2 regions of the Mesorhizobium sp. M1004 genome follow, and region 1 is predicted to be linked to the other one. Evidence: predicted binding sites of a transcription regulator. Region 1 holds the regulator's gene; the other holds the start of a gene.

Region 1 (16,157 bases):
GGAAATCGGCAAGACCTGCATCGCCATCCGCAAGGACGGCAAGGCTGTCGACATCGATGGCGACTACACCGAGACGCTGGCCCGCATCGACTCCAACAAGACCGGCGTTGGCGTGTTCGGCCTCGCCTTCTACGAGAACAATGCCGACAAGCTGAAGGTCGCTACCGTGGAAGGCATCGTGCCTTCGACGCAGACCATCGCCGATGGCACGTACCCCGTGTCGCGGCCGTTGTTCTTCTACGTCAAGAAGGCGCATCTGGGCGTCGTTCCCGGCCTCAAGGAATATGTCGAGTTCTTCCTTGATGACCAGATGATCGGCCCGGAAAGCCCGCTCGCCCAGTACGGCCTGGTTTCCGCTCCCGACGCCGAACGTCAGGGCCAGCGCGACGCCTTCGCCGCCGGAAAGACAATGTAATCAACCGACCGGATCAGGGCGCGGACCAAATCCGCGCCCTGATTTCGCCGCTTGCCGCAACGGCGGCGGCGATCTGAATTTTCCCTGGGGTGGGTGATGTCGTCCTTGCTCGTACTCGCCATAGTCATTGCCATAGGCGTGGTCGCTTTTGTGATCGGCCGCCAGCGCGCCGCGGCGCAGGATACCGGCAAGGTCAAGCCGCATTCGCGCGCGCATTATCATGGCTGGTGGGCCTTTCTGATCGCGGTCCTGCCTGCCGTCCTTTTGCTCGCCGTCTGGGATATCGGCTCTTCCTTCTATCTCGACCGGCATATCCATGCCGCTTTGCCCGAGCGCACCGCCGACACAAAGGTGGCCAGCGAAGCGCTCGACGCCAGCCTGGTGAAGAGCCTGGCCAAGGGCCTGCGCCGGCTCGATGGCGATACCGCACTTCCCGCTACTTTCGCCGAATTGCAGCCGCTGCTCGCCGCCAAGGGCGTGGCACTGGCCAGCGACACCCAGGACTATATGATTCCGATCGCGGTCGAGGCGAACCAGGTCCAGGACCGGCTCGGCCTGTTCAGCGCCGTGCTGACCTTCGCGCTGTCGGTCGCCGGCGCCTTCTATGCGCTGAGGCAGATCGCGCCGCGCGCCAGGGCGCGCAACAACGTCGAGAAGCTGATGCTGTGGGGGCTGCTTGCGGCCTCGACCATCGCCATCCTGACCACGGTCGGCATCGTGCTGTCGATGCTGTTCCAGACCATCACCTTCTTCGAGAGCGTGTCGCCGATGAGCTTCTTCTTCGGAACGGTGTGGGATCCGCGTTTCGCCGCCGCCGGTTCCGGCGGCAGCCAGGGTCAGTTCGGCCTGATCCCGCTACTGGCCGGCACGCTCTACATCGCCGCCGTTGCGCTTCTGGTCGCAGTGCCGGTCGGGCTGATGTCGGCGGTCTACATGTCCGAATACGCCTCGCGCAGCGTCCGGTCGGTGGTCAAGCCCGCGCTTGAACTGCTGGCCGGCATCCCGACCATCGTCTACGGCATCTTCGCCGTGGTCACGCTCGGACCGTTCCTGCGCGACCTCTCGGCAGCCCTCACCGGCGGCTCTCCCTTCATCCAGGGCCAGAGCATCTTCACCGCCGGCCTGGTGATGGGCGTCATGCTGATCCCGGTCGTGTCCTCTTTGTCCGACGACATCATCACCGCGGTGCCGCGCGCAATGCGTGACGGCTCGCTCGGCCTCGGTGCCACGCGCTCCGAGACGATCAAGCGGGTGATCCTGCCGGCGGCACTGCCCGGCATCGTCGGCGCCATCCTGTTGACGGCGTCGCGCGCCATCGGCGAGACGATGATCGTCGTGCTGGCGGCGGGCGTCGCCGCCAATCTGACGGCCAATCCGTTCGAGGCGATGACGACCATCACCGTCAAGATTGTCAACCAGCTGACCGGCGATCTCGAGTTCAACTCACCGCAGACGCTGGTCGCCTTCGCGCTCGGCCTGACGCTGTTCGCGCTGACGCTGGTGATGAACATCGTCGCCCTCTACATCGTGCGCAAGTACCGGGAGCAGTACGAATGACCGACATCCCCCTGGACACGATGGCGGGTGCCGTCGCGCGTCCGCGCCGCGACATCGGGCTGAAGGCGCGCTATGCCGCCGAACGCCGGTTCCGCATCTATGGCGTGATTGCGATCTCGGTGGGCCTGGCGTTCCTGGCCATCATGCTGATCACCATCGTCTCGAAAGGCTACACCGCCTTCTGGCAGACGACCGTGACGCTGCCGGTGACCTTCGACGAGAAGGTGATCGATCCCTCCGGCAAGCGCGCCACCGACCCTACCGTGCTGATCAAGGCGAACTATCCCAAGCTCGCCGAAAACGCGCTGGTGGCCAAGCTCGGCATCGATCCGGCCAACAAGCCGATGATGCTGAAGCTCAAGGGCTTCCTGTCGGAAGGCGCCCGCGTCCAGCTGCGCGACATCGTCTCCGCCGATCCGTCGGTGATCGGCAGGACGCGTGACGTCGACATCCTGGCTGCCGCGAACCTCGACTCGGCCTTCAAGGGTCAGATCGACCTCGGCGTCGATGAAGCGCGCCGCAAGGTGTCCAACCAGCAGATCGACTGGATGAACAAGCTTAAAGCCGACGGCGTGATGGCCGAGCATTTCAACACCGGCCTGTTCACCTATGGCGCCTCCAGCCGGCCCGAAACGTCGGGCATGGGCGTGGCGATCATCGGCTCGTTCTACATGATGGTGATCGTGCTGTTGCTGGCGCTGCCGATCGGCGTCGCCGCCTCGATCTATCTCGAGGAATTCGCCAAGAAGAACCGCTTCACCGACCTGATCGAGGTCAACATCAACAATCTCGCGGCGGTGCCGTCGATCGTCTTCGGCCTGCTCGGCCTTGCCGTGTTCATCAACTTCCTCGGCATGCCGCGCTCGGCTTCCTTCGTCGGCGGCCTGGTGCTGACGCTGATGACGCTGCCGACCATCATCATCGCCACGCGCGCCGCCCTTGCCGCGGTGCCGCCGTCGATCCGCTCGGCGGCGCTCGGCCTCGGCGCCTCCAAGATGCAGATGGTGTTCCACCACATCCTGCCGCTTGCCGCTCCGGGCATCCTTACCGGCACCATCATCGGCCTGGCGCGTGCGCTCGGCGAGACAGCACCGCTGCTCTTGATCGGCATGGTCGCTTTCGTCGCCGATTATCCGACGACGCCTTTCGATCCGGCGACCGCGCTGCCGGTGCAGATCTATATGTGGGCAAACGAGGCTGAGCGCGCTTTTGTCGAGCGCATGTCCGGCGCCATCATCATCCTGCTCGTCTTCCTCATGGCCATGAACATCACCGCGATCGTGCTTCGGCGCCGGTTCGAGCGGCGCTGGTAGAAAAAAGGCAATTTGGTATGAACATCATGACCGAACAGTCCCTTGAAAATGCAGTGGGCGACAAAATGAACGCCAAGTCGAACGAAGTCATCAAGATGCGCGGCGACAAGGTCGGCGTCTTCTACGGCGAGAAGCAGGCGTTGTTCGACGTCAATCTCGACGTCCGCCAGAACCAGGTGACGGCGCTGATCGGCCCGTCCGGCTGCGGCAAGTCGACCTTCCTGCGCTGCCTCAACCGCATGAACGACACCATCGATTCGGCGCGGGTGACCGGCAAGATCACGCTCGATGAAGACGACATCTACGACAAGAACATCGATGTCGTCGAACTGCGCGCACGCGTCGGCATGGTGTTCCAGAAACCCAATCCGTTCCCGAAGTCGATCTACGAGAACGTCGCCTACGGCCCGCGCATCCATGGGCTGGCCAAGCGCAAGTCCGACATGGACCAGATCGTCGAGCAGAGCCTGAAGAAGGCGGCGATCTGGAACGAGGTCAAGGACCGCCTGCAGGAGCCCGGCACCGGCCTGTCCGGCGGCCAGCAGCAGCGCCTGTGCATCGCGCGCGCCATCGCCGTGTCGCCGGAAGTGATCCTGATGGATGAGCCCTGCTCGGCGCTTGATCCGATCGCCACCGCCCGTGTCGAGGAGCTGATCGACGAACTGCGCCAGAACTACACGATCGTCATCGTCACCCACTCGATGCAGCAGGCGGCGCGCGTGTCGCAGCGCACGGCGATGTTCCATCTCGGCTATCTCGTCGAGGAGGGCGCCACCGACAAGATGTTCACCAACCCCGACGACAAGCGCACCCAGGACTACATTACCGGCCGCTTCGGCTGAGCCGTCCGGCGGGTGAATTTTCAGGCACGAGGACCAAGATCATGGGTGAACATACCGTCGCCTCCTTCGATGAAGAGCTCGGGCAGATCAGCAAGCTGATCCGCGACATGGGCGATCTGGCAGGCTCGATGGTCAGCGGCTCGACCAGGGCGCTGCTCAATTCGGACAATGCGCTGGCACAGCGTGTCGTTTCCGACGACGCCATCATGGATGCGCGCCAGCGCGAACTGGACGACCGCGCCATCACGCTGATCGCCAAGCGCCAGCCGATGGCCAACGATCTGCGCGCCGTGGTCGGCTCGATCCGCATGGCCGGCGACCTCGAGCGCATCGGCGATCTCGCCAAGAACATCGCCAAACGCGTCGGCACCGTGGGCTTGAGCGTCACGCCGCGCGACCTCTCGCACTCCATCGATGCCATGGCGCAGCTGGTGCTGATCCAGGTGCAAGGCGTCGTCGAGGAATATGCCGCCACCGATGCGGCAGCTCTTGCAAAACTCAGGAATGACGACGAGCGCATCGACGTCAAATACACGTCCGTGTTTCGTGAGCTCTTGACCTACATGATGGAAGACCCTCGCAACATCACCGCCTGCACGCATCTCTTGTTCTGCGCCAAGAATCTTGAGCGCATCGGCGATCATGTCACCAACATCGCCGAAAATGCGTATTATGTGCTGACCGGCCAGCAATTGCCCGCCAATCGTCCGAAGCAGGACGAGACGGCGATGGCCACGCCGGCCTGATGAGGGTGAACTGCCTATGATCGCGCCACGCATCATGGTCGTGGAGGACGAGGAGCCGCTAGGCGTGCTCCTCCGCTACAACCTCGAATCCGAAGGCTATCACGTCGAGGTGGTGACACGCGGCGACGAGGCCGAGATCCGCCTGCAGGAAAACGTGCCCGATCTCCTGGTGCTCGACTGGATGGTGCCCGCTGTTTCCGGCATCGAGCTCTGCCGGCGGCTTAGAGTGCGGCCCGAAACCGAGCGGCTGCCGATCATCATGCTGACCGCGCGCGGTGAGGAAAGCGATCGCGTGCGCGGCCTGTCCACCGGTGCCGACGACTATCTGGTCAAGCCATTCTCGACGCCGGAGTTCATGGCGCGCGTGAAGGCGCTGCTGCGCCGGGCCAAGCCGGAAGTGCTGTCCAGCGTGCTCAAGGTCGGCGACATCGTGCTCGACCGCGAGTCGCACCGTGTCTACCGCAAGAAGAGCGAGATCAGGCTCGGACCGACCGAGTTCCGGCTGCTCGAATTCATGATGCGCCATCCCGGCCGCGTGTTCTCGCGCAGCCAGCTGCTCGACAATGTCTGGGGCGAGACGATCTACATCGACGAGCGAACCGTCGACGTCCATGTCGGGCGCTTACGCAAAGCGGTCAACAACGGCCGCATGCCGGATGTCATCCGTACCATTCGCGGCGCCGGCTACGCGATCAGGGAAGACTAGGATGCTGCGCGTCGCGCCGTTGCCGGCCATTCAGGCGACATGCTTGCCGGATTTGGCCTGAATGCCCGGCGCGAAAATCTCCTGATCGACGAAGCCGAGCGCGCGCATGGCACAGCCTTCGCGGATCAGCGGCAGCTCGTTGGGCTCGGTGTCGAAGGAGATCGACTTCGAGTGCTGGCCGCCGGCGGTCTGGGCGATCGCTTCGCGCAATGCCGGCTCGATCAGGTCGAAGGCGGCGGCGCTGACGCCAACCATGGCGACAGGCGCCGGGTCGATCAGCGCAAACAGGCTGCCGAGGCCGAAGCCGAGCGCCTCACCGGCCTTGCGATAGGCTTCGCGCTCCGGGCCATCGGTTTCGCGGGCGCGCGCGGCGAGTGCGCGCATATCAGCGTCGCCGATATCGACCGGCTCGGCATCTTCGCTCATCATTTTGGCGCTGCGCCAGATGGCGTAGTTTCCGGCATAGGCCTCGACGCAGCCGCGCCGCCCGCAGCGGCAGAGCGCGCCGCCCGGACGGTGGATCATGTGGCCGAACTCGCCGCCCGAGGAATGGGTGCCGGTGAACAGTTCGCCTTTCAGCACCAGCCCCATGCCGATGCCGTGCGACAAGAGGATCGCGATGAAATTGTCGCGGTAGCGCTCGGGCTGGCGCCATTGCAGGGCCACCGCCATCATATTGCAGTCGTTCTCCATGGTGGCAGGAATGCCGAATTCCGCTTCCAACATGTCGGCGAAGGCAATGTCGGTCAGTGGCGTGATTGGCGACCACAGCATGGCCCGCGCCTGCGAATCGGTGATGCCCTGGATGCCCATGGCAATGCGGGCGATGCTCTGGACATCGAGGTCCGGGTCCGCGAGACGCCGCCCGACGATTGCTACGCATTCGCCGATCAGCTCGTCGCGCGGCATGGTCAGCGTGTCGAGCCGGCGCTGTTCTTCCGCGACCACCTGGCCGGCATAGTCGATGACGGTGACGGAGAGGAAGTTCAGCGACAGCACCACGGTCATGACCGCCGCCGCTTCCGGGTTGAGGCCAAGGCCGACCTGCGGCCGGCCGCGTTTCAGCGAGCCGGTCTCGCCAGGCTTGCCTTCAATCAGGATGCCTTCTTGAATTAGATCAGACGAGATTGCCGATATCGTCGAATGGCTGAGGCCGGTGGTCGCCGCAATCTCGGTCCGCGACGGCTGGCCGGCCCGGCGCACGGCCGAAATCACCATCGCACGGTTGCGACGGCGCAGATCGTCGTGGCGGATCCCAACCGACATTTGTTTTCCTCCCGGCCTCCTCGCGCCTCATGATAGTGAAGGCGTTCGACGGCACCAGCCAAATATTGGCAGACGCCGGCAGCCCTGTCATTGTTTATTGCGGAGCTCGAAAAAATTCGGCAACGCCATCAGAATCCATCATAATCGATGTTGACAGTGCCTTATCATTGAACCAGTATTTTTTCGAGGCTCGAAAAAATGGAGCCTCTGTGTGCAGGCCTTCGGGCCGGTTTTGTCGCGCCGTGCGCGGCGCAGGGAGGGTTATAATGAACAAATTTGCAGCCGCCATGCTGGCGGGCGTCGCCATGTCGCTGGCGCTGGTCTCGGTCGCGCAGGCGAAGGACAAGGTCATCGGCGTGTCGTGGTCGAACTTCCAGGAAGAGCGCTGGAAGACCGACGAGGCGGCGATGAAAACGGCGATCGAGGCTGCCGGCGACAAGTACATTTCCGCCGACGCGCAGTCCAATCCCGGCAAGCAGCTGACCGACGTCGAAAGCCTGATCTCGCAGGGCGCCAACTCGCTGATCATCCTGGCGCAGGACGCCTCGGCCATCGGCCCGGCGGTGCAGAAGGCGCTGGACGAAGGCATTCCGGTCGTCGGCTATGACCGCCTGATCGAGAACAAGGACGTCTTCTACCTGACCTTCGACAACAAGGAAGTCGGCCGCATGCAGGCCCGCGAAGTGTTCAAGGCGAAGCCCGAGGGCAACTATGTCTTCATCAAGGGCTCTGGCTCGGATCCGAATGCCGATTTCCTGTTCTCGGGCTCGATGGAAGTGCTCAAGGAGGCCATCGACTCGGGCAAGATCAAGAATGTCGGCGAGGCCTATACCGATGGCTGGCTGCCGGCCAATGCCCAGAAGAACATGGAACAGTTCCTGACCGCCAATGACAACAAGGTCGATGCCGTGGTTGCGGCCAATGACGGCACAGCCGGCGGCGTTGTCGCCGCGCTGACGGCGCAGGGCCTTGCCGGAACGGTTCCGGTCTCGGGCCAGGACGGCGACCATGCCGCTCTGAACCGCATCGCGCTCGGCACGCAGACGGTGTCGGTGTGGAAGGACGCGCGCGAACTCGGCAAGAACGCCGCCGAGATCGCCTCGCAGCTTGCCGATGGCAAGAAGACCGGCGACATTGCCGGCGCCAAGGACTTCACCACGCCTGGCGGCAACACCGTCAAGTCGCTGTTCCTGACCCCCGTCGCGATCACCAAGGACAACCTCAACGTCGTCATCGACGCCGGCTGGATCAAGAAGGACGAAGTCTGCACGGGCGTCGCCGCCGGCAGCGTCGCGGCTTGCAACTGATCTCGACGACTTGAAGAAATGAGGCGCCGCGGCTGTCAACCCGCGGCGTTTTCTCTACGAGAATTGTGTGTTTCCGCCATCGGCGGCAAACTTCTAGGCTGTGGTCCGGCATCCGCGCCAGACGGCAAGCCGCTGGAGGACATCATGACCGACACGACCTCAAATCCGCAGGCCGATACGGCACGAGCGTCTGAACTCGGCGCGGCCGCCCGGTTCCTGAGAGCGACCGAGCTCGACACGCGCATGCTCGGCATGGTCGGCGCGCTGCTGGTCATCTGGGTCGGCATACATATCCTGTCGGGTGGGCTTTTCCTGACGCCGCGCAATCTTTGGAACCTGTCGGTACAGACGTCCTCGGTCGCGATCATGGCGACCGGCATGGTACTGGTCATCGTCATGCGCAACATCGACCTTTCGGTGGGCTCCGTCGAAGGCGTGATCGGCATGATCATGGGCGTGGCACAGGCCGAATTCCTGATTCGCGTCATCGGCTTCCAGCTTGGAAACCCCTGGCTCTGGATCGTCGCGCTTGCCGCCGGCGTGGTGCTTGGTCTGCTGATCGGCGCGTTCCAGGGCTTCATCATTGCCTATATGCAGGTTCCGGCCTTCATCGTGACGCTTGGTGGCCTGCTGGTCTGGCGTGGCATGGCATGGCTCATCACCAGCGGGCGCACGGTCGCGCCACTCGACGCCACCTTCCAGCTGATGGGCGGCGGACCACGCGGCTCGATTGGCGCCGCTGCCAGCTGGATCGTCGGCATCGTCGCCTGCGCGGCGGTCGCCTTCGCGCTGCTCAACGGTCGCTCGCAGCGCAAGCGCTTCAGCTTTCCACTGCGCCCCGTCTGGGCCGAGACCCTGCTTGGCGTGGTCGCTTGCGCGGCCATCCTCGGCGCCGTGTGGATCGCCAATTCCTATCCATGGCCGATCGGCATCGTGCGCCAGTACGCACAGCAGAACGGCATCACCGTTCCCGAAGGCGGGCTGTTCATCGCGCATGGCATCGCCATACCGGTGCTGATGGCGGTGATTGTCGGCATCATCATGACGTTCATCACCAAGCGCACGCGTTTCGGCCGCTATGTCTTCGCCATCGGCGGCAATCCGGAGGCAGCGGAACTCGCCGGCATCAACACGCGCTGGGTGACCATGAAGGTGTTCATGATCATGGGTGTGCTGGCTGCAATCAGCGCGGCGATCTCGTCGGCCCGTCTCAATGCGTCAACCAATGCGCTGGGCACACTGGACGAGCTTTTGGTGATCGCGGCCGCTGTCATCGGCGGCACGTCGCTCGCGGGCGGCGCCGGAACGGTGATGGGCGCCATGCTCGGCGCGCTTCTGATGCAGTCGCTGCAATCCGGCATGGTGCTGCTCGGCATCGACTCGCCGCTGCAGAGCATTGTCGTTGGCGCTGTCCTGGTCATCGCCGTCTGGCTCGACACCGTCTACCGCAAGCGCGTCTAGGGAGGAACGATTATGGAAAAAACTGCTCCCACCGGTACGCCACTGATCGACATGCGCAACATCTCGATCGCGTTCGGTGGCATTCGCGCCGTCGACGATGCGTCCATCGATCTTTTCCCGGGCGAAGTGGTGGCGCTGCTTGGCCACAACGGCGCCGGTAAGTCGACGCTGATCAAGATCCTGTCGGGCGCCTACAAGCGCGATGCCGGCCAGATCTTGGTCAACGGCCAGGAGGCCTCGATCTCCAATCCGCGCGACGCCAAGAAATACGGCATCGAAACGATCTACCAGACGCTTGCGCTGGCCGACAATGTCGACGCTGCCGCCAACCTCTTCCTCGGCCGCGAACTGATGACCGCGTGGGGGACACTCGACGATGTCGCCATGGAGGCCGAGGCGCGCAAGGTGATGGGCCGGCTCAATCCGCGCTTCCAGCGCTTCAAGGAGCCCGTGATCAAGCTATCGGGCGGCCAGCGCCAGTCGGTGGCGATCGCACGCGCCATCCTGTTCAACGCCCGCATCCTGATCATGGACGAACCGACGGCCGCGCTTGGGCCGCAGGAGACGGCGCAGGTCGGCGAACTGGTAAAGCAGCTCAAGGCCGACGGCATCGGCATTTTCCTGATCAGCCACGACATTCACGACGTGTTCGAGCTTGCCGACCGAGTCTGCGTAATGAAGAACGGCCAGGTCGTCGGCACCGCGCTCACCACCGATGTGACGCAGGACGAAGTGCTCGGCATGATCATCCTGGGAAAGTGTCCGCCCGGCGCCATTCCCGGTCCGGGTGCGCTGAAGATCGCGGCCTGAGACCACGATATCATCGGCTCTCATCTTCACCGATGTTCGACCGATAAGCCGGCTAAATATACGTGATATGCCAGCCGTCATTATGGCTTGGCCGCGCCATTGTCTTGCCGCCGCGACTTGCCCATAAAGGTTCCCGAACCGTCCGTGGGCCTGCGTTGAAGAAGTTTTTCCCGATCCTTGCCTTCATTGCCGTTGCACTGATCAGCCTGACGATGGCGGGCTTCGCCTATTTCGCCACCCAGGAAGCGGCGCGCATCAAGTTCGAGGCGACGGCCGACGACGCGCTCAACCGCATCGAAAGCCGTATCGATCTGCATCTGTCACTGCTGCGCTCGACGCAGGCGCTGTTCGACGCCCGCAATGGCGAGATTTCAGGTAGCGAATTCAAGGCCTTCTTCAGCGCCCTCAATGTCGATAACAATTTCGCCGGCCTGCGCGGCATCGGCTATCTCAGGCTGGCCAAGACCGGTGACGAAGCGGCGGTCGAGCGCGACATGTTGCGCGACCGCGGCGCCGCCCACACGGTCTATCCGGACACGACACAGCCATGGCGCACGCCCGTCGTGCTGTTCGAGCCGCTCGACCCCGCCAACGAATCCACCATCGGCTACGACATGTTCACCGAGCCGGTGCGGCGCGAGGCGATCGAAAAAGCGCTGGCCGATGACGCACAGCACGCAAGCGGTCTGGTCCAGCTCGGCCAGGATACTGGCGCGGCGCAGACCTTTACCGGCTTCCTGGTCTTCGTCAGGCTCAATGTAGAAACCGCGCCGGATGGTATCAATGCGTCCAGATCATCGACATCAGGCCTTCTCTACGCGGCCTTCCGCGCCCGCGACCTGCTCCAGACCGCGCTCAGCCGCACGCCTTTGCTGCCGGTCAACACCGCGGTCTATGACGGCACGGCGGACGCCGACAATCTTCTGTTCCAGTCCGAAACGCCGCCGGCCGCGAGCTTTGGCGACAGGCTGTTGGTGACGCGCAAGATCATCGTCGCCGGTCGGCCGTGGACGGTGCTGTTTCGGCCGACAAGTGCATTTTCGCAACCGTCCTCGCGCGCCATTCCGGTCATGCTCGGGCTGTTCGGCCTGCTTCTGGCCGGCGCCATCGCGTTGGTGGCCCGCTACCAGGAGCGCGCCTACGACGCCAAGTCGCTGCTGCATGAAACGACGGAAAAAAGCCTGCTCGAAAAGGATTTGATGCTGCAGGAGATGAAGCATCGGATCAAGAATTCGATCACGCGGGTGCTGGCGATTGCGCGCCAGACGGCAGCGCAAGCAACCGACGTGAAGGAGTTCTCAACTTCCTTCTCGGCCCGCCTCCAGGCAATGGCGGCTTCCCAGGATATGCTGACGCGTTCGCGCTGGCAGAAGGCCGATCTTGGCGACCTGCTGCGCATCGAGCTCGGCCAGGTGTTCGGCAAGGAGCTTCCGGAAGGGATATTGTCAGGGCCTCAGGTGCTTCTCGACGAGAGGACGACGCAGGCGCTTGGCCTGACCTTTCACGAGCTGGCGACGAATGCGCTGAAATATGGCGAGGCCGGCAATTCCGTGGGTGCGCTGAAGGTCAACTGGTCGTTCGAGGGGCGCGGGTCCGAGCGGATGCTGGTTCTGAACTGGCGCGAGGCCGGGCAGAAGGAACTCGAAGCGCCGGCGAAGACCGGCTTCGGCACCAAGCTGATCGACCTCAATGTCACGCAGGAATTGCGCGGCACGATTGCCCGAGATTTTCGCGTCGATGGGCTTACGGTGGAAATCAGGATCCCGCCGCCTCATGCAGGCAAACAAACGGAGACCGGCTGACCGGTCTCCGTCGCGATTGTCTGACGCTTTTGAAGCGAATCAGCAGCGAGCGGTGTAGAGCCGGCCGCGATTGTCGCGATACTGGCAATAGCCGTTGCGCAGGTTGCGCACCAGCAGGCCGGAACCGGCGCCAACGGCTGCGCCGATCAGCGCACCCTTGCCGCCGCCGATCAGTCCGCCGGCCAAAGCACCGACACCGGCGCCGACACCGACATCCTGCTCGGTCGTGCTGCAGCCGCTGACGGCGACCACCGCAACCATGGCAATAATCAATTTCCGCATAGAATCTCTCCTCACTTTGTCCTCACTTTAGTAAGCTCCAGCCGCTATTTAGCACAAAACAGCAGCCTTTGCCCGCTCGATCTTATTGTTGGCTAAGAGAGTCTTTTTCGCGGCGCGTGGCGTTCGACGCGACCACGACACTGGAAATCTGCAAAGACGCGTCGAGGGTGCCGTCCGGGCGCACGTTCCAGACGATCTGGTCGTAATCATCTTCCAGCGCGGGGTCGACCGTAAGACATTTGGCAACGACGTGCTCGGCCTGACCCTGCACGTCGCCGGCAGCGAATGGACGTTCTGCCGTGCATGCTTCGGCGGTTTCGAAAACACTGACCGGCACCGGCAGTTCACGGCATTCGGTCATGTTGTTCGAACAGCCAATTACCAAAAGCAAAGCGGCGATGTGTTCCACGGCGACACGTCCTCTCGCCATAAGAACGGTCCACAGCCGTCAAAGTTCCTGTGCCGAAAGGGGCGTTAATAATTGGTCGGCTACGAGCTGGACAGTTTCTGAGCCAGGCTGCTTGGGAGCAGCGTGAACCTGAGCATCTGGCTCAGACCAATTGCGACGCCACGATCAGCACAACAGCGGCGACGAGCGCGACAGCGGCGACGCGAAGCAAGGGATGCCAGGCGTGCTGCAAAGGCGAGGCTGAAGCGTCAGGATCCTGAAAGCCGCTCATCGACACCCGGGCGGCCTGCTCCAGCCTGTTCATATCGGCAACCGTCATGATCATTCCTCCCATACTCGCGTTGCAGGCTGCGGCCGAAACATCGGTTGAATCGGTCAAGATCCAGCAATCTCTGGGAACCACAGCATCGGATTTTATGGTGAACAGCCGGTTAAGGAATCCCGCCGCTCATTCGGTTTCGAAATTGCCGTGCGGAACGACGAGGCGATATTCGAGGCGGTCACTGGTGATCTCCAGCGTCGCCGTGCCGTTCAGCGATGCCGGCACGACACGTTCGAGGGCAACGCTGCCGAAGCGTTTCTCGGTGCGCCTGTTATCATTGGCGACAATGGCCTCGACCCAGGTCAGCGACAAAGCCGGCTTGTCTGCGGCCTCTGCGACGTTCGACAGATCGGCGGTTACCTCGACAAAGCCGTCCGGCCGCGCCAGGGCGCCGTAGCTGAATGAATTGACGGCGAGTTCGTGCATTGCCAGTCCAATATGAATGGCCGCGTTGGGATTGAGGTAGGGGTTGACGCCATTGAAGCGCAGGCTCTGCGCGGGATCGGCGCCGTAGCGAACGACCTGGCCGCGGATAAGCTCGCGAAGTGCTGCACCCCGCCAGTTCGACGACGTTACCAGATCCTGGGAGGAAGCCAGTGACTGCAGGCGGCCGCGAAAGCGCTTCAGGAAATCGTCGGGTGTCTCGGAATAGCGGCCGGTCTGGGTGGCAATACTCTGGATGATGGCCAACAGGTTCTTGGAGCGGTGGCTGACTTCGCGCAACAGCGTCTTCAGCGTCTGTTCGCGGCGTTTCTGCTCGGTGGTTTCCACCATCGTGGTGACGACGCCCTGCACGTCGCCGCGATTGCCCCGATCGGCATCGACCCATACCTGGAACCAGCGCATGCCATCACCGGTGGGAACACTCAGTTCAAGGCGTTCCGGATTGCCGGAAGCGATCACATTGCTTTTGGCGGCGGCGATTTGCTCAGCTTGCGCCGGTGGCAACGCGCCGTTGCTGTCGGCTGTGTCGGAAACCCACGGCGCACGCATGTTGCGGGCCCATACAGTCTTCAATTCACGATCCTGATAGAGGACGGAAATGCCGGCATTGTGCAGAGCGTGAAGCAAGGCCCGGCCAAGCTGCATTCCGCTTTCAGCCGGGTGCAGTGCGATCACCTCGTCGCCCTGTCCGCTCTCGCCTCCGCCAATGGAACGCATCAATCACCTGTCCACCTGATCAGGACCGAACGATTCACTTGGACTCAGTTCCTGAGTAGGTCCCCAGAAAAGGTCCGCCGGACGATGTCCCGTTGGAGGACATCGCCCGGCGGTGGCTGGAAACCGTTTGAGGGGTGCGGCTTCCAGTGTTCGCCCGCTCCTACGATGCCCGTCTGAACAGGCCGGCCAGAAGCGAGATGACGAGGAAGGCGAGAAAGATGAAGAACAATATTTGCGCGATACCGGCCGAGGTACCGGCGATGCCGCCGAAACCAAGCGCGCCGGCGATGATCGCCACGACGAGAAATACGAGCGCCCAGTAGAGCATGATCTGTCTCCTTCCGATACTGAATCAAGAACGTGAGTGATTGCTGTTTGTTCCACCATTTGCCGAAAAAGAAGGTCTTTGGAAGAGGCCGGATGCGAGTTGATTCACGCGCGTGCGCCCCATACGGAGCGACGGGCAGCCGCCGATCGCCGGGCTAGGCGATCGCCAGTGCCGGCAACGCTGCGAGGCGGCGAAAAGTTGGAGATTGAAGGCCCTACTTCACGCGGCGGCCTTGGCCTGCCGGTCGAAGAACAGCGCTTGGCTGATCAGCGCCTTGACCATGTCGGGATTGAACGGCTTGGTGACGAGGAAGGCCGGTTCAGGCCGCTCGCCGGTCAGCAGACGTTCGGGGAAGGCGGTGATGAAGATTACCGGCACCGAAGTCGACGACAGGATTTCGTTGACCGCATCGATACCCGAGCTGCCATCGGCAAGCTGAATGTCGGCCAGCACCATCTTCGGCCTTGTCTTGCCGAACATCGCCACCGCCTCGGTATGGGTGCGCGCGGTTCCGACCACGTGGTGGCCGAGGCTCTCGACCATTTCCTCGATGTCCATGGCGATCAGCGGCTCGTCCTCGATGATCAGCACATCGGTCGCCACCTGGCGAGAGATCTCGTTGCTCGCCTGGGCAAGCAGTTCGGAGAATTCCTTGGCGTCGACATCGAGAATTTCAGCTGCCTCGTCTTCACCGAAGCCTTCGACCGCGACCAGCAGGAAAGCCTGGCGTGGCCGTGGCGCAATGGCGTTCAGATTGGCGGCGGCGCGCTGCTCCCATGCCGATTGTGCCTGCTCCTGCGGAACGCGGATGGCAATGGAGGTGAACAGTTTGGCGAATACCTTGTAGAGCGCGATGCGGTCGCTTGACGCTTGCGGGAAGATGTCGACGTCGGCGATGATGGCTTCGAGCATCGCGGCGACCAGCGCATCGCCACTCTCCTGCGATCCGGATACGGCGCGTGAAAAGCGGCGCAGGAACGGCAGGTGCGGAGCGATGGTTGCGGAAAGGCTCATGGTAGACGTCTCCCTCAGATGACGTGATTGCATAGATTGCAGGTCAAGCTGATTGCAAGCCCCAACACCCAAACGCGGGTTTTGCGAAAAAGTTCCGAGACTTGTGGAACGAAACCGTACGGGCGACGTTTGTGGTGCGATGGGCAACCAGACGAGGGGGCCGCTTTGCGTTGTGTAATGGGGCGGCTCGGGGCGCTGGATTTAAGGGCGAAATGAAGGACATGAATAAAGAAACGCTGGCTGGCGCCGCTGACAGGCGCCGGGCCAATTCCGGCGACCCGCTCGGGGCGAATTCGGAAATCGGCCGCAAACTCAAACAATATTATGACGAGCTGGTCTCGGACAATGTGCCGGATCGCTTTGCCCAGTTGCTCAGCCAATTGGAAAAGGCCGAACCTGCACAGAAGAAGGACTGA
Region 2 (16,157 bases), on a different contig from region 1:
CACCGCCTTCGGCGTCTTGGCCATGGTGTCGTCGAGCTTCAGCGCGGCGAACGAGGCATAGCCGAGCAGCCTGGCCTTTTCGGCGCGCAATTTCAGCATGTCGCGCACCACTGCGGTGTTGTCGCTGGCGCCACCGTTCTGGCCGCGCATGGTGAAAGCGCGGAAGGCGGTCTCGCGCAGGTCGCGGCGTTCGGAGAAGGTCGTGAACGGCTCATAGATAGAGCGCGACAAGGTGACTGCGTAGCGGCCTTTCTGGCCGCGCGTCTCGGCGGCTTCGGCCATCGAACTCTTCACGAAGTCCGGCAGGCCCGCAAGATCAGCCTCGTCGAGGAAAAGCGCCCAGTCGCGCTCGTCGGCCAGCACGTTCTGGCCGAAGGTCGTGCCGAGCGAGGACAGCTCCTCGCTGATGTTGGCCAGCCGCTTCTTGCCGTCGGCGTCGAGTTTTGCGCCCGATCGCACAAAGCCTTTCCAGGTCTTCTCCAGCACCCGCAGCGTCTCGACGTCGAGTTTTAGCGTCTCCCGGCGCTGGTAGAGGTCGTCGATGCGGGCAAACAGTTTCTCGTTCATCGAGATCGCCGAGAAATGCCGCGACATCTTCGGCGAGATCTCACGCTCCAGCGCCTGGATCGCATCGTTGGTGTGGGCGCCGGCCCGGCACCAGAAGATCGACGAGACATGGTCGAGCGGCTCACCGGCGAGCTCGAGGGCTGCCAGCGTATTCTCGATGGTCGGCGCATCCTTGTTGCCGGCGATCGCATCGATTTCGGCCTCATGTGCCTTCAGCGCCGCGTCGAACACCGAGGAGAAATCGTCGTCGCCGATGCTGGCAAAATCCGGCAGGCCGAGCGGCCCTTGCCATTTGGTCAGCGGATGGGCGGCGAGATCGACGGTTTTCGTGGACGGCATGGGGGATCTTTCGATGATTGGCGGAGCTTGCTGACCGATGTAGGGCGATGACTGGCGCGGCGCAACAGCGCGGCCGTTCCAGCCCGCGTCAGAAGCCGTCGCAATTTTCCGCGATCGCCGCTTGCGAACTGGCGGTGATGCGGTTGCCGGTGACGCCGAACGTCTCCTGCATCAGCATGTCATTGTTGGGGAAATCATAGCAGGCGATGACAGTGGTGACGCCGGCCTCGCTCTTTTCGACGCGATGCCGGATTTCGGCGCCGGCGACCGCGCCCTTCCATTCGTCGATCGACGCGATGAACTCCTGCTTCGACTGCACGACGCCGAGATCGTCGAGCTTGATGCGGACATCGTCGGCGAGCAGGTCCGACAATTCGGTGCGATCGGCGACCAGCAGCGCCGAATACCAGCGGTCGATAATGGCGCCGTCATCGGAGCGGGCAGGGACGAGCGAAATCAGCAGCGCCGCTACGGCGAAAGCGATCGCAGGCCAAACCCGCATTCTTGCCTCCTCTTATTTGACCATGCCCTTATCCGAAAACCGGTTCCCACTTTTCGGGATCATGGGTCTACGTCAAATCCGGCCGCTCGAAGTCGCCAGTGTCCTTGTTCATCACCCAGAGCTCGCCGGTCGAGATGTCGAACCAGGCGCCATGCAGCGACAGCCGCCCCTTGCCTTCGAGGATGGAGACGCAAGGGAAGGTCCTGAGATTGGCGATCGAATAGCGGATGGAAATCCGCTCCAGCGCCGTCTGCCGTTCGGTTGCCGTCATGAACGTGCTGGACGAAACGGTTTCGGCCGCCGGCGCGATCAGGCTCATCCATTTGCCGATGAAGTCGCCGGGCGACAGCGGCGCCGAATTGGTGTCGAGCGCGGCGCGGATGCCGCCGCAGCGGCCATGGCCCATCACCACGATGTTTTTCACCTTCAGGCTCTGCACGGCGAATTCGAGCGCGGCCGAGGTCGAGTGGAACTCGCCGTCCGGTGCATAGGGCGGCACCAGATTGCCGACATTGCGCAGGACGAACAGTTCGCCCGGACCGGCGTCGAAGATCGCCTCGGGGGCAGAGCGGGAATCGCAGCAGGCAACGATCATGGTTTCGGGCGCCTGCCCTTCGCGGGCGAGCTCGCGATAGCGTCCGCTCTCGGTGAGATAGCGGCCATTCATGAAGTTGCGGTAGCCGGTCCAAAGATGTTCGGGGAGATGGGGCATGGGCTAGGGATGAAGCCTTTCGGGGTTAGCGACGGCAGCTCATTTCAAGTTAGAAAGGCTCTAACGGCAAATGCCCGTCGCGGGCAATGCCGAATTGCGGATGGCTTCGTCGCAAATCGCCATGCCGCACGCATGGCTCGCCGCTTGCCTCACGCCCAGATCGCCAGGGGAATGCCCAAACGGTCGGCAAGCGGCGGGTCGGGAAACGGCTTTGCCTCGCCGCCGGCAATGCGTCCGGCAATCAGCATCATCGCTGCGGCGTCGAGGAAATCGTCGGCGGCAGCACCGCGTTGCGGCGGCTGGTCAAGGAAAGCTCTGGTATAGCCGTGCCGGCAGAGCAGTGCCTTGCGCTCTTCCATCCCGGCAGGATTGACTGCGCCCTTGATCTTCTTCGGCAGCGTCATCGGTTTTTCGCCGTTCAGCCGGCAGAAGGCCACTTCGGGGTGCGATTCGAAGACGCGGCGGCGCAGTTGCGGACGTGCGATCAGCAGCGCGTCGATCTCGCGTATCTTGGCAAAGATGCCGAAGGCCTGGATCGAGACGCCGCGTGGCGGATCGGAGGTCGCCCTGGCCACCTCGCTGGCGCGCCGATGCGCCTCATACCAGGCCTCGACCGTGGTGAAGTCGCTGATGTCGGCGTAGAGGGCCGCGCCGGACGGGATAGAGAAGACGCTGGATTGCCGTGCTCCGAGCATTGGCCGTACCAAGGTCTCCGGCCCGCGCCCGCCTCTTTGCGAGACGTCCGGCAGGCCGATCGGCATGTCGACGGCCACTGTCGCATCGGCGGGCAAGGCGTCGAGCAGGGCCGCAAAGCTGGGAAAGACGCGGACTGACGGCGCGGCATCCAGATCGCGGCGGACGGCGATCCAGCCGGCCTTGCAGCCGTCGGCGCCGACGACCACGGTCGACGTCACGCCCGGCGGTCCCGCCCCGGATGCGTGAGGTGGCGCAGCTGCACCATCGCCATCGGGTGCGACAGGCTCTGGGCATCGGTTTCAAGCTGCAGCTCGTCGCCGCCACGCTTGGCGGTTCGCGCCAGGATTTCGTAGACGGCGGCGGTGGTCGATTGCAGCGCCTTGATCGGCGGCTGCCCCGACAGGATGCGGGCGAGGTAGACGGCCGCAGTCAGGTCGCCGAGGCCATTCGGCGGCTTGTCGATGAGGCGGTGTTCGGCCAGCAGCGCCTGGGTGCCGTCAAGCAGCAGATTGCCGGTGCCGCCGGTCATCATCGACTGTGCCGACGTCACCAGCATTGTTGACGGTCCGGCATGGAGGGCGGCCGAGATCACCGATTTCAGATCGGGCAAAGGCGCGCCGGCCATCCACTCCAGCTCATAGCGGTTGGGGGTGGCGATGTCGGCGATCGGCATCAGTCGATCACGCATGGCGGCGGCCGTCAGCTCGGGCACGTAGAGCCCGCCGGAATCGCCCATCACCGGATCGCATATATAGATCGCGTCCGGCGTCTTGGCCTTGACTGCCGCAACCAGCGAGGCGACGGCCTCGGCCTGGCCGGCCTCGCCGAGATAGCCCGACAGCACCGCGCCCACCTCGCCCAGCCAGGGCGCGCGCTCGAGATCGGCCATCAGCGCCTTGAACTGGTCGAGCGGCGGCACGATGCGCGTGGCGCGGCCATGGCCCGGATGCCAGGGCAGGATGACCGTCGGCACCGCCCACACCGGAAAGCCCAGCGTCTCCAGCGCAAACACGGCGGCGCGGTTACCGACCGAGCCGCGGGCGACATGGCTGGAAATGACGATGACCGCGCGCGGCGCGTCGGCTTTTTCGCTGTTCATGGAAAATCCTAGATACGGATAATTTTTCGTTGAATCGTCATCCTGATCTATCTCTTTGGTTGGAGCATGATCTCCGGACAAAACGGTTCCCGCTTGTCCGAGAAAACCGGTTCCCACTTTTCAGGATCATGCTCTAGCTGCCCCGGGAGACGTAGTACACGAGCCAGATCAAAAGGCCGAGGGCGACGATGAGCCCAAGTGTGCGGCCGATGCGGGTGCCCCAGACCTCGATCGGATCGGATCGGTCGGCCTCGGCTGCGGTAACATGATCGCGGGCGCCTTTCGCTGCCCGTGACACCAGCGATGCGCCGCCAAGGCCGCCCTCGTTCGCCACGCGCTCGATAATGCGGCGCGATTCGCTGTCATCGTCGCGGCGTTCCGCCATGATCCTGTCCTGTTTGCCGGCAACCATATCGTGTTCGCGCGATCAATCACAGGGCTTCGCCGGCGCATGAATGCGCGCCAGGAATGCGCGCCAGCGGCAGACATTTTCTTGAGCGCGGATTGTGCTAATGCTTCGCATGCAACTTCTGTCGAGGGACCTCACCATGTTTGCCCAGCGCCTTGCCTTCCCTTTCCGCAGTCTGCCGGCCGTGCTGATGATGGCCGTCGTGCTGCCTCTGCTCGCCGGCTGCGGCTTCAACACCATCCCGACGGCGGAGGAAAACGCCAAGGCGGCATGGAGCGAGGTGCTGAACCAGTATCAGCGTCGGTCCGACCTCATTCCCAATCTGGTCGAGACGGTGAAGGGCTATGCCTCGCATGAAAAGGACACGCTCGATGCGGTGGTCGAAGCGCGCGCCAAGGCGACGCAGATCACGGTGACGCCGGAAACGCTGAAGGACCCCGAAGCGCTCAAGAAGTTCCAGGATGCGCAATCAGGGCTGACCAGCGCGCTGTCGCGGCTGATCGCGGTGTCGGAGGCCTATCCCGACCTCAAGGCCAACCAGAATTTCCTGGCGCTGCAGGCGCAGCTCGAAGGCACCGAGAATCGTATCGCCGTGGCGCGGCGCGACTACATCCTGGCGGTCAAGGATTACAATCTGACGCTGAGGACCTTTCCGTCGGTGCTATGGGCAACCTTCTGGTTCCGCAGCAACGAGCCCTTCGCCAACTTCACCGTCGAAGAAGACAAGATGCAGCCGCCGAAGGTCGATTTCGGCACGAAGCAGGGCGGGTGATGACGTCTGGGTGAGCTTGGCCTTTGCCAGCCTTGCGTTCCTTCACACCCCCCTCTGTCCTGCCGGACATCTCCCCCGCAAGGGGGGAGATCGGCTGTCATTTTGGCTTTCGCCAATCGCCAACGTTTGAAGGGATGGGTCGACGAGGAAGCTGCCAATCTCCCCCCTTGCGGGGGAGATGCCCGGCAGGACAGAGGGGGACGCGAAGGAACGCCAACCTTGGTGTTCTTCTCGCCTTTCTGGCCGTCTTCCTGCCCCTCACCGCCTTCGCCGCCGACCTCCCCGCGCTGACCGCCCGCGTCGTCGACAATGCCGGGATCATCGATGCAAGCACCAAAGCCGCGCTCACCCAGAAACTCGCCGACTTCGAGACCAGAGGCTCCGACCAGATCGTCGTCGCAACCATCCCCAGCCTCGACGGCGAGGAGATTGAGCCTTACGCCAACCGGCTGTTCCGCTTCTGGAAGCTCGGCCAGGCCAAGGAAAACAACGGCGTGCTGCTGCTGGTGGCGCCGAACGACCGCAAGATGCGCATCGAGGTCGGCTATGGGCTGGAAGGCACGCTGACCGATTTGCACACCAAGCTGATCATCGAAAACGACATGGTGCCTGCGTTCCGCGCCGGCGATTTCTCCGGGGGCATTTCCAAGGCCGTCGACGACATGGTGATGGTGCTGGAAGGCAATCCGGAGGAATTGGAGGCGCGCGGCGAGCGCAACCAGAAGCCGCCCATCAATACCGACAATCTGTTCTTCGGCGTCTTCATCAGCATCTGGGCAATCATCTTCTTCGGCAGCATGGCCGCCTCCATCCTGCCGCCGATCTTCGGCCAAAAACTCGGTCCCGGCCGCTATCGCTGGCTCGGCATGACATTCGAGCCGGGCCGGCGGTCGTCCAGCGGCGGCTGGTCTTCGGGCGGGGGCGGCTGGTCGTCGGGTTCAAGCGGTGGTGGCGGCTTTTCCGGCGGCGGCGGTTCGTCCGGCGGCGGCGGCTCCTCGGGAAGCTGGTGACGAGATGACAACACGCATCGCCAATCCCTGGCATGGCCGCTTCGCCACGATGACCGGCGCTGCCTTGCTGGTCTTGCTCGTCAGCGTCGCGGCGCTGGCAGCGGAGCTGCCCGCCCTCGCGGGACGCGTGGTAGACAATGCCGACATCATCGATGCCGCGACCGAGGCGGCGCTCACCCAAAGACTGGCCGATTTCGAGACCAAAGGCTCCGACCAGATCGTCGTCGCCACGATCAACAGCCTCGACGGCGAGGAGATCGAATCCTACGCCAACCGGCTGTTCCGCTTTTGGAAACTCGGCCAGGCCGGCGAAAACAACGGCGTGCTTCTGCTGGTGGCCAAGAACGACCACAAGATGCGCATCGAGGTCGGCTACGGGCTGGAAGGCACGCTGACCGACCTGCACACCAAACTGATCATCGAAAACGACATGGTGCCGGCGTTCCGCGCCGGTGATTTCTCCGGCGGCATTTCCAAGGCCGTCGACGACATGGTCATGGTGCTGGAAGGCAACCCGGAAGAACTGGAGGCGCGCGGCAAGCGCAACCCGGCCGACCGCAGCACGCCCATCGATCCCGTCGTCGCGGTCTTCCTGATCCTGTGGGCGGCGATGTTCTTCGGCGGCCTGGCGATGGCCTTCCTGCCGCCGATCTTCGGCACCAAGCTGTCGCCGGGCGTGTATAAATGGCTGGGCATGACCTTTCGCTACGGCCAGGGGCCGAGCGGATCGTCCTCGGGCTCCAGCAGCTGGACAACAAGTTCGTCGTCGGGCAGCGGATGGTCATCGGGAAGTTCGGGCAGCAGCTGGTCTTCGGGCTCAAGCAGCGGCGGGTTTTCAGGCGGCGGCGGTTCGTCTGGCGGTGGCGGGTCTTCAGGGAGCTGGTGAGAGAAGATGGCAACACGACCGATCAGCCCACAGGACCATGAGCGCATCGCCACCGCGATCCGCGCGGCCGAGGCCAAAACCGACGGCGAGATCTACTGCGTCGTTGCGCATGCCAGCGACGGCTATTTCTTTCCCGCCGCCTTCATGGCGACATCGGGCATGCTGATTGCCAGCCTCGCCGTCGCTTATGGGCTGGAAGCCTGGTGGCTGTCGATCCGGCTGCCGCATTTCGTCATTGTCCAACTGCTGGCACTGGCCTCGGTGTTGGTGCTTTTGTGGGCGCTGCCGGGCTTGCGCATCCATCTGGTGCCGCGCCGGCAGCGTTATCAGGCGGCACATCACAATGCGCTCAGGCAGTTCCTCGCCCGCAATGTCCACCGCACCACGGCGCGCACCGGCGTGTTGGTCTTCGTGTCGATCGCCGAGCGTTATGCCGAAGTGGTCGCCGATTCGGGCATCGACAGCAAGGTCGGCCAGCATGTCTGGGACGGCGTGGTGCGCGATCTCCTGCAGCATGCCGGTGACGACCGGCTCGCCGACGGCTTCGTCAAGGCGATCGGGCAGGTCGGCGCGGTGCTGGCCGAGCATTTCCCGGTGACGTCGGGCGACGCCAATGAGCTGGACGATCATCTCGTCGAGATCTGAAGAGCCTGCACGCGCTACCCGGACGGACGCCTGACCGCGCCGGCTGGGCGCGTTTTCCAGGCAGGCTTTGCCCATTGTCAGCAGTGTCGCGATCGGCTGTGAGAAAGCGGTCGGCGGGCTGACCTCGACTCTTGCAAATGGCCGATGCGGGTTTATGGTTAACAAATCATGAATACGCTGAGCATCGACATCAGGAAAGCCGAACCGCGCGACGCCGGCGCCATTGCCGACGTGCACCAGCTGGCCTGGGAGGGCGCCTATTCCGGCATCATCCCGCATCGCTCGCTGACCTCGATGATCAACCGCCGCGGCGCCGACTGGTGGGCCAACGCCATCCGCCGCGCCGCCACCGTTCTGGTGGTCGAGATCGGCGGCACCATCGCCGGCTATGCCACGATCGGCAAGAACCGCGCCCGCGAGCTGAAGCAACAGGGCGAAATCTACGAACTTTACCTGCGTCCGGAATATCAGGGCATCGGGCTCGGCAGCCGGCTGTTCAAGGCGGCGCGGGCGCGGCTTGCCGACCACGGGCTGAAGGGAATGGTGGTGTGGGCGCTGGAAGACAACCAGAACGCACTTTCCTTCTATGCCGGCGCGGGTGGCCGTGACGTCGCCGAAGGCGTCGAGATTTTCGAGCAGAGGGCGCTCAAGAAGGTCGCCTTCGTCTGGGAATGACCGGTCTCGGTTACAAATCATCATAAACCGTGCGCTTCCGTTAGCGCTTCGCACCAATCGCCGCATTGCACCATGCCGCGCCGCCCGCTATCGATCTTGGACATCGAGAGAGGGATTTAAGCCATGCGAATCGAAGCCATTGCCATCGGAAAGAACCCGCCCGAGGACATCAACGTCATCATCGAGGTGCCGATCGGCGGCGAGCCGATCAAGTACGAGATGGACAAGGAGGCCGGCACGCTGTTCGTCGACCGTTTCCTGCATACGTCGATGCGCTACCCCGGCAATTACGGTTTCGTGCCGCACACGCTGTCGGGCGACGGCGACCCGATCGACGTGCTGGTCTGCAACACGCGCGCGCTGGTGCCGGGCTGCGTCATCAATGTGCGGCCGATCGGCGTGCTGGTGATGGAAGACAATGCCGGCCAGGACGAGAAGGTCATTGCCGTGCCCTCGCCGAAGCTGACGCTGCGCTACGAAAACGTCACCGAATACACGCAGCTGCCCGAGATCACCCGCGACCAGGTCCAGCACTTCTTCGAGCACTACAAGGATCTCGAGCCCGGCAAATGGGTCAAGATCGAAGGCTGGCACGATTCCAAATACGCCAAGAAGATGATCGTCGACGCGATCGCACGGGCGAAGGCGGCGAAGTAGCGCCGAGAGAGGCCTGCGTCTCGTTCAAGTAAGCGGCAAACGCCAGCGCGAGGCACCCCCCTCTGGCCTGCCGGCCATCTCCCCCTCAAGGGGGGAGATCGGATGTCGCAACGGCTTTCGTCAATTTTCAGCGCCGAAAGAAAAAGCGCCGCCAGCGAAGCTGCCAATCTCCCCCCTTGAGGGGGAGATGCCCGGCAGGGCAGAGGGGGGTGCCTTGCACCCACGTGGCTAGTTATCCACCCGACCAAACGCCGGCACGTTGCCGATGACGGTGTGCTTGTCCTTGCCACAGGCGAAACTCTTCGCCTTTTCGTCCGCCAGCTTGCGCGCCTGGTCGTTGGCCTGAGGGTTGCCGGTGGCGAGCACGAGGCCGATGGTGCAGCCGTCGCGGGCTTCCATCTGGGCGACCTTGGCGACGAGCAGCACTTCGGTCGGCTTGTTCTCATCCTCGGGATTGCTGATCGAGCGGCGGTGGATCACCGCGAAGGGAACGGCAACGTCGCCCTTGGTCTCGATGCGCCATTCGACCTTGGCGCCGGACGAGTTGAAGCCGGAAAAGCTCTCCCAGACCGAGGTCATCTCGCCGCCGGGCGGAAACCCGTAGAATAGCGATTCACGCGCATCGTCGTAGGCGATCAGCACGGGATAGCCGCGATAGCCGGAGCAGGCGAGTTCGGCCCAGTCGCCGTCACCTTCCTCGGCCTGCGCATAGGTGACGCAATCCTTTTGCGAGTCGAGGTCGGTGTAGACGCTGGATATTCCGTCGGCATGGGCGGTTTGGGATAGGGCGGCGAGGGCGAATGGAACAAGCAGCAGGGTTCGCATGCGGACGTCTCCCGTGAAGTTCGCCCCAGCCTATCGCCAAATCTGCGGCCGGCCTAGCGTGCCAATCTCAACGTTGGCGCCACCCACATCGCCCTGCCGGGCAATTCTCCCCCTGAACGGGAGAAAGTGGCCGGCTGCGCCGCTGGCGACAACCTTGCAACGCTGGCAATTGGCGAAATGGTGATGAGAGCGTTCCTCGCCCCATTTCCGGGAAAGGATGCCGGCAGGTGAGGGGCGGCGCCAACGTTAGAAAATGCTATTTCTTCAAGCTCGCTTCGATCAGCAGGTCGGCGTTGCGGGCCACCGATTGCGCCGGGCCGCCGAGGCCGAAGAGCTGGCCGCTGATATAGGCGCCTTCGATCAACAGCAGCAGGCCGTCGCCGAGCGTGTCAGGGTCTTTAGCGCCCATCGCTGCGGCCATCGCGCGCAGGCGGTGGCGCAACTCCTGCTTGTTGGCCTCGCTGACGACGCGCGCCGGATGGCCATGTTCGGGATATTCCACCGCCGCGTTGGTCATGCCGCAGCCGCGATAGTCCGGCTTTTGCGTGCGCTTGCCGACGCGAGTCAGGAAAGCCCTGAGCTGTGCCCGCGGGTCGCCGGGATGGGCAGCCACGGCTTCGTCGAAACGCTCCCAGTACTCACGGTCATATTGCCTGAGATAGGAAGCGGCAAGCTCGTCCTTGGAGGGAAAGCTGCGGTAGAGGCTGGGCTTGGTGACGCCGGCGCGCTTGACGATCTCGTCGACGCCGATCGCCCGAATGCCGCGGCGGTAGAACAGGTCGTAGGCCACGTCGAGGATTTTCTTGGCAGCCTTGGGCGGTGCGGCTGCATGACCGTCTTTGATGGTCAGTTCAATATTTTTGTCCGTTGGCATGGTATGACTCGATTGACGTGTTACCGATCGGTACGTATACATGTCCTCACCCTGCAACGTACCGGTCAGTAACATGATAGCTCAATCCCATCCCTTTGGCCAGCGCTACGCTTTCGTCGTGGTTGGCGTCATCTTCCTCTGCTTGTTGATCGCGGCCGGGCTTCGTTCCGCACCCTCGGTGATGATGCTGCCGTTGGATAAAAGCTTCGGCTGGGGGCGCGATACGGTTTCGATTGCCGCCGCGATCGGCATCTTCCTTTACGGCCTGACCGGGCCGTTTGCCGCCGCATTGATGGAGCGTATCGGCTTGCGCCGCACGCTGCTTGCCTCGCTTGTGATCATGTCGGGCTCGACCGCGCTCAGCCTGCTGATGACCGAGCCATGGCACCTGTTCCTCACCTGGGGCGTGTTTTCAGGTATCGGCTCCGGCGCGGTCGCCACCGTGCTCGGCGCCACCATCGTCAACCGCTGGTTCAAGACCAATCGCGGCTTGGTGATGGGGCTGATGTCGGCCTCCAGCGCCACCGGCCTCTTGGTGTTCCTGCCGCTGCTGGCATCACTCGCCCAGTCGGGCGGCTGGCAGCCCGTCGCTACCGCCGTCTCGATCGCCACCGCCTGTCTTCTGCCGCTGGTCTGGCTGTTGGTTCCGGAGCGTCCCGCTTCGATCGGCATGGTGCGCTATGGCGCCGGGGCCGATGACGTGCCGCCGGTATCGCCGGCATCGCAAGGCAATTTCCTGGCGCATACGCTCAACACGCTTCGCCGCGCCGCCGGCACCCGCGTCTTATGGTATCTGTTCGCCACCTTCTTCATCTGCGGCTTCACCACCAACGGGCTGGTCGGCACGCATCTGATCTCCTTCTGCGGCGACATGGGCATCCCCGAGGTACAGGCGGCCGGCCTGCTGTCGCTTATGGGCATTTTCGACCTGATCGGCACGACTTTGTCGGGCTGGCTCACCGACCGTTTCGACCCGCGCAAGCTGCTCGGCGTCTACTACGGCATTCGCGGTCTGGCGCTGATCTATCTGCCCTATTCCGGCTTCTCGGCGACCAGCCTGATCATCTTCGCCGTGCTCTACGGTCTCGACTGGATCGCCACCGTGCCGCCGACGCTCAGGCTCGCCAACGAGGCCTTCGGTGACCGCAGCGGCCCGATCGTGTTCGGCTGGATCGTAGCCGGCCACCAGGTGGGGGCCGCCACCGCCGCTGCCTTCGGCGGCACCATGCGCGAATTGCAGGGCAATTACGAACTGGCCTTCCTGATCGCCGGCTTGACGGCGATCGTGGCTGCGTGTCTGTCGCTGCTGATCAATACGAGCAGGCCGGCTTTCGATCCGGAGCCGCAAGCGGCGTAAGGCGCGGTACTAATCTCCCCCCTCAGGGGGGAGATGGCCGCGAAGCGGCCAGAGGGGGTCCGTGCGACCGGACTCAGCCTCTTGCGCATAGGAGGTCGGCGCTCCAAGCGAGGCGACCCCCTTCTGTCGCCTTCGGCGACATCTCCCCCCTCAAGGGCGGAGATCACCTGTCGATTGTTATCAAAGTTTCATCTTCCCGAGATGTGGCTGAAACATTGAAGCTGGAGCTTGCTGGCACCGTTCGAAGCCATCAGGAGACAGCCATGAACAAGATCTCGTTGACCCGCCGCGCTTTCGTCACCTCTGCCAGCGCCGCCGGTCTGCTCGGCGCATCGGGGCTCGCTTTGCCCTATTATTCGCGAGCCAGCCAGCGCCCGGCCTTCACCCATGGCGTCCAGTCCGGCGATGTCGATGCCTCAAGCGGCATGGTGTGGACGCGCACCGACCGGCCTTCGCGCGTCATGTTCGAAGTGTCGTCGACGGAAAACTTCGCCAATGCGACGCGGCTGGCGCCGCTCGATACCTCGCCGGCCAGTGACTTCACGGTCAAGCGCCTGCTCACCGACCTCGCCTCCGACCAGGATATCTTCTACCGGATGACTGCCGCCGACCTGTCGGATATCAACGCCGTTTCCGAACCGATCGTCGGCCGTTTCCGCACAGCACCCGCCTCGAAGCGCGACATAAAATTCGCCTGGTCGGGCGACACGGCCGGCCAGGGCTGGGGAATCGATGAGACCGGCATGAAAACCTACGCCACCATCGCCAGGCACACGCCGGATTTCTTCCTGCATTCCGGCGACACCATCTATGCCGATGGCGCCATGAAGGACGAGGTAGACCTGCCTGGCGGCGGCAAGTGGAAAAACGTCGTCCTGATCGACGGCAAGCGCAAGGTGGCCGAGACGCTGGATGAGTACCGCGACCAGTGGAAATACAACATGATGGACAAAAACGTTCTGGCCTTGAGCGCCATCTGCCCGACCTTCTACCAGTGGGACGATCACGAGGTGCTGAACAACTGGTCGGATTCGAAGAATCTCGGCGCCGACAGCCGCTACACCGAAAAATCCGTCCATGTGCTCGCGGCGCGTGCGGCGCGCGCCTTCCATGAGATGACGACGATCCGCTACGAGCCGTCCGAGCCCGGCCGCGTCTACCGCAAGATCGCGCATGGGCCGCTGCTCGACGTGTTCTTCCTCGACATGCGCTCCTATCGCGGCCCGAACGGCCCCGACATGCAGGAGGACATGACGCCGCAGTCACGCATGCTGGGCGAACAGCAGACGAAATGGCTGAAGCGCGAGCTGACGAATTCCAGGGCGACCTGGAAGATCATTGCCGCCGACATGCCGCTCGGCCTCGTCGTCTGGGACGACGGCGCCAAGAAGGTCGGCGCGGAAGCCATCAGCAATGGCGACAATGGCCTGCCCAAAGGCCGCGAGCTCGAGATCGCCGACCTGTTGCGCTACATCAAGACTGCCGGCATCACCAACACGGTCTGGTTGACCGCCGATGTCCACTACACGGCGGCGCACTATTACAACCCCGACAAGGCGCGGTTCCAGGATTTCAATCCTTTCTGGGAATTCGTCTCGGGCCCGATCCACGCCGGTACCTTCGGTCCCAATGATTTCGACATGACCTTCGGCCCGGAGCTGAAATTCATCAAGGCGCCGACCACCGAACAGGGCCAGAACCTGCCACCCTCGGCCGGCCTGCAGTTCTTTGGCCTGGTGGACATTTCAGGGGCGACAGAGCAGCTGACCGTGCGGCTGATGGATCGCGACGACATCGAGCTTTACAAGGTGACGCTCGATCCGGTGCGGTCGGCGTAAGCCTTTGGGTCGGTGCGAAGGATCGCTATGCCTGGAATGGGCAGCCGTCAGTCCGGGTAGCAAACCGTCGGAATCTTCGGCCACACCGCGCTGTCGCAGCCTGCAACCTGCTGCCTCTGCTTGAAAGAGGCGCTGACCGGGCCGGTGACCACGGGGTCGACGCCATCAGGGGCGTCGGCAAACATCTGCTCGGCCGTCCGGTCGGACGACGAAGCCGGATTGGCTTCCTTCACCGTGGCGGCCGATTGAGCGGCATTGGCCGCCAGCACGGCAGCGAATGCGACCGAAGCGATGAGGGGCCAAAATCGGTTGAGTTTGTCGGTCATGAATTTCGAACTACCCGGGCCCAGAAAGGTTCCCGCCTTGGTTAACAAAACCATCTCACACCGAGATGCTTAAGATTTGATGAGTATTTGGTGGTGCGCCTCCTCTTTCGCAATTGCGAAAAACCCTGTATGAGCCGCGCAACCGAAAGAGGCGGCGCCTTTTGGCCTGCTGCCTGCAACGCTCCCGAGACCACAAAATGAAAATTCGTAATATCGCGATCATCGCGCACGTCGACCATGGAAAAACCACCCTCGTCGACCAATTGCTGCGGCAATCCGGTTCCTTCCGCGACAATCAGCGCGTCGCCGAGCGCGCCATGGATTCCAACGACCTCGAAAAGGAACGCGGCATCACCATCCTGGCCAAGGCGACCTCGGTCGACTGGAAGGACACCCGCATCAACATCGTCGACACACCCGGCCACGCCGATTTCGGCGGTGAGGTCGAGCGCATCCTGTCGATGGTGGATTCGGCGATCGTGCTGGTCGACGCCGCCGAAGGCCCCATGCCGCAGACCAAATTCGTCGTCGGCAAGGCGCTCAAGGTCGGCCTGAAGCCGATCGTCGTCATCAACAAGATCGACCGTCCGGACGCCCGCCACGTCGAAGTGGTCAACGAGGTGTTCGACCTTTTTGCAGCGCTTGACGCCACCGACGAGCAGCTCGACTTCCCGATCCTCTACGGTTCTGGCCGCGATGGCTGGGTCTCGGAAAATCCGGAAGGCCCGAAGGACCAGGGCCTGGCGCCGCTGTTCGACCTCGTCATCAAGCATGTGCCGGAGCCGACCGTTCATCCCGGCCCGTTCCGCATGATCGGCACCATCCTGGAAGCCAATCCGTTCCTCGGCCGCATCATTACCGGCCGTATCGAGAGCGGCACGCTGAAGTCCAACCAGGCGGTCAAGGTGCTCCACCATGACGGCACGCAGATCGAAACCGGGCGCATCTCCAAGATCCTCGCGTTCCGTGGCCTCGAGCGCCAGCCGATCGAAGAGGCGCAGGCGGGTGACATCGTGGCAATTGCCGGCCTGTCGAAGGGCACTGTCGCCGACACGTTCTGCGACCTGGCGGTGACCGAGGCGTTGCATGCGCAACCGATCGATCCGCCGACCGTGACCATGTCTTTCCTGGTCAATGATTCGCCGCTCGCCGGCACCGAAGGCGACAAGGTGACCAGCCGCGTCATCCGCGACCGCCTGCTGCGAGAAGCCGAAGGCAATGTCGCGCTCAAGATCGAGGAATCGCCCGACAAGGATTCGTTCTTCGTTTCCGGCCGCGGCGAATTGCAGCTGGCCGTGCTGATCGAGACGATGCGCCGCGAAGGCTTTGAAATCGCCGTGTCGCGTCCGCGCGTCGTCATGCAGAAGGGCGAGAACGGTGAATTGCTGGAGCCGGTCGAGGAAGTCGTCATCGACGTCGACGAGGAGCACGCCGGCATCGTTGTGCAGAAGATGTCGGAGCGCAAGGCCGAGATGGTCGAGCTGCGGCCTTCGGGCGGCAACCGTCAGCGCATCGTCTTCCACGCGCCGACGCGCGGACTGATCGGCTACCAGTCGGAACTGTTGACCGACACGCGCGGCACCGCCGTGATGAACCGGCTGTTCCACGCCTACCAGCCCTACAAGGGCGAACTGCCGGGCCGCACCAACGGCGTGCTGATCTCCAACGAACAGGGCGAGGCAGTGGCCTATGCCATGTGGAACCTCGAAGACCGCGGCCCGATGGTCATCGACCCGGGCGTCAAGGTCTATCAGGGCATGATCATCGGCATCCATAGCCGTGACAACGACCTCGAAGTGAACGTGCTGAAGGGCAAGAAGCTGACCAACATCCGCGCCGCCGGCAAGGACGAGGCGGTGAAGCTGACGCCGCCGATCCGCATGACGCTGGAGCGCGCGCTGGCCTGGATCCAGGACGACGAGCTGGTCGAGGTGACGCCGAAGACCATCCGCCTGCGCAAGCTCTATC

The links. Region 1 encodes PhoB, which activates phosphate uptake and scavenging genes when phosphate is short. Its sites were predicted from a motif close to TGTCATNNANCTGTCAT; they were not measured.
Region 2: a site for PhoB is predicted at 12,201-12,217, ahead of NKH54_RS28740 (alkaline phosphatase D family protein). Genes of this name have one in related genera too.

Annotation. Positions count from the first base shown of each region.
Region 1 covers NZ_JAMYNB010000003.1:233,107-249,263, forward strand. Annotated here, with positions in the region: gene NKH54_RS08075 (substrate-binding domain-containing protein) at 1-415, shown strand, start outside; gene pstC (phosphate ABC transporter permease subunit PstC) at 512-1,972, shown strand; gene pstA (phosphate ABC transporter permease PstA) at 1,969-3,285, shown strand; gene pstB (phosphate ABC transporter ATP-binding protein PstB) at 3,303-4,127, shown strand; gene phoU (phosphate signaling complex protein PhoU) at 4,169-4,873, shown strand; gene phoB (phosphate regulon transcriptional regulator PhoB) at 4,890-5,579, shown strand; gene NKH54_RS08105 (ROK family protein) at 5,610-6,845, opposite strand; gene xylF (D-xylose ABC transporter substrate-binding protein) at 7,112-8,152, shown strand; gene NKH54_RS08115 (sugar ABC transporter permease) at 8,297-9,613, shown strand; gene NKH54_RS08120 (ATP-binding cassette domain-containing protein) at 9,626-10,423, shown strand; gene NKH54_RS08125 (CHASE domain-containing protein) at 10,579-12,225, shown strand; gene NKH54_RS08130 (YMGG-like glycine zipper-containing protein) at 12,265-12,507, opposite strand; gene NKH54_RS08135 (hypothetical protein) at 12,590-12,916, opposite strand; gene NKH54_RS08140 (hypothetical protein) at 13,059-13,235, opposite strand; gene NKH54_RS08145 (sensor histidine kinase) at 13,365-14,399, opposite strand; gene NKH54_RS08150 (DUF1328 domain-containing protein) at 14,560-14,727, opposite strand; gene NKH54_RS08155 (response regulator) at 14,947-15,741, opposite strand; gene NKH54_RS08160 (NepR family anti-sigma factor) at 15,954-16,157, shown strand.
Region 2 covers NZ_JAMYNB010000019.1:68,394-84,550, reverse strand. Annotated here, with positions in the region: gene NKH54_RS28815 (M3 family metallopeptidase) at 1-906, opposite strand, end outside; gene NKH54_RS28810 (hypothetical protein) at 995-1,408, opposite strand; gene NKH54_RS28805 (carbonic anhydrase) at 1,476-2,120, opposite strand; gene NKH54_RS28800 (DUF429 domain-containing protein) at 2,270-3,034, opposite strand; gene pdxY (pyridoxal kinase PdxY) at 3,031-3,915, opposite strand; gene NKH54_RS28790 (hypothetical protein) at 4,049-4,300, opposite strand; gene NKH54_RS28785 (LemA family protein) at 4,464-5,096, shown strand; gene NKH54_RS28780 (TPM domain-containing protein) at 5,264-6,106, shown strand; gene NKH54_RS28775 (TPM domain-containing protein) at 6,156-6,992, shown strand; gene NKH54_RS28770 (TPM domain-containing protein) at 6,999-7,637, shown strand; gene NKH54_RS28765 (GNAT family N-acetyltransferase) at 7,806-8,312, shown strand; gene ppa (inorganic diphosphatase) at 8,436-8,969, shown strand; gene NKH54_RS28755 (hypothetical protein) at 9,198-9,794, opposite strand; gene NKH54_RS28750 (TetR/AcrR family transcriptional regulator) at 10,051-10,668, opposite strand; gene NKH54_RS28745 (MFS transporter) at 10,742-12,025, shown strand; gene NKH54_RS28740 (alkaline phosphatase D family protein) at 12,289-13,863, shown strand; gene NKH54_RS28735 (hypothetical protein) at 13,911-14,189, opposite strand; gene typA (translational GTPase TypA) at 14,387-16,157, shown strand, end outside.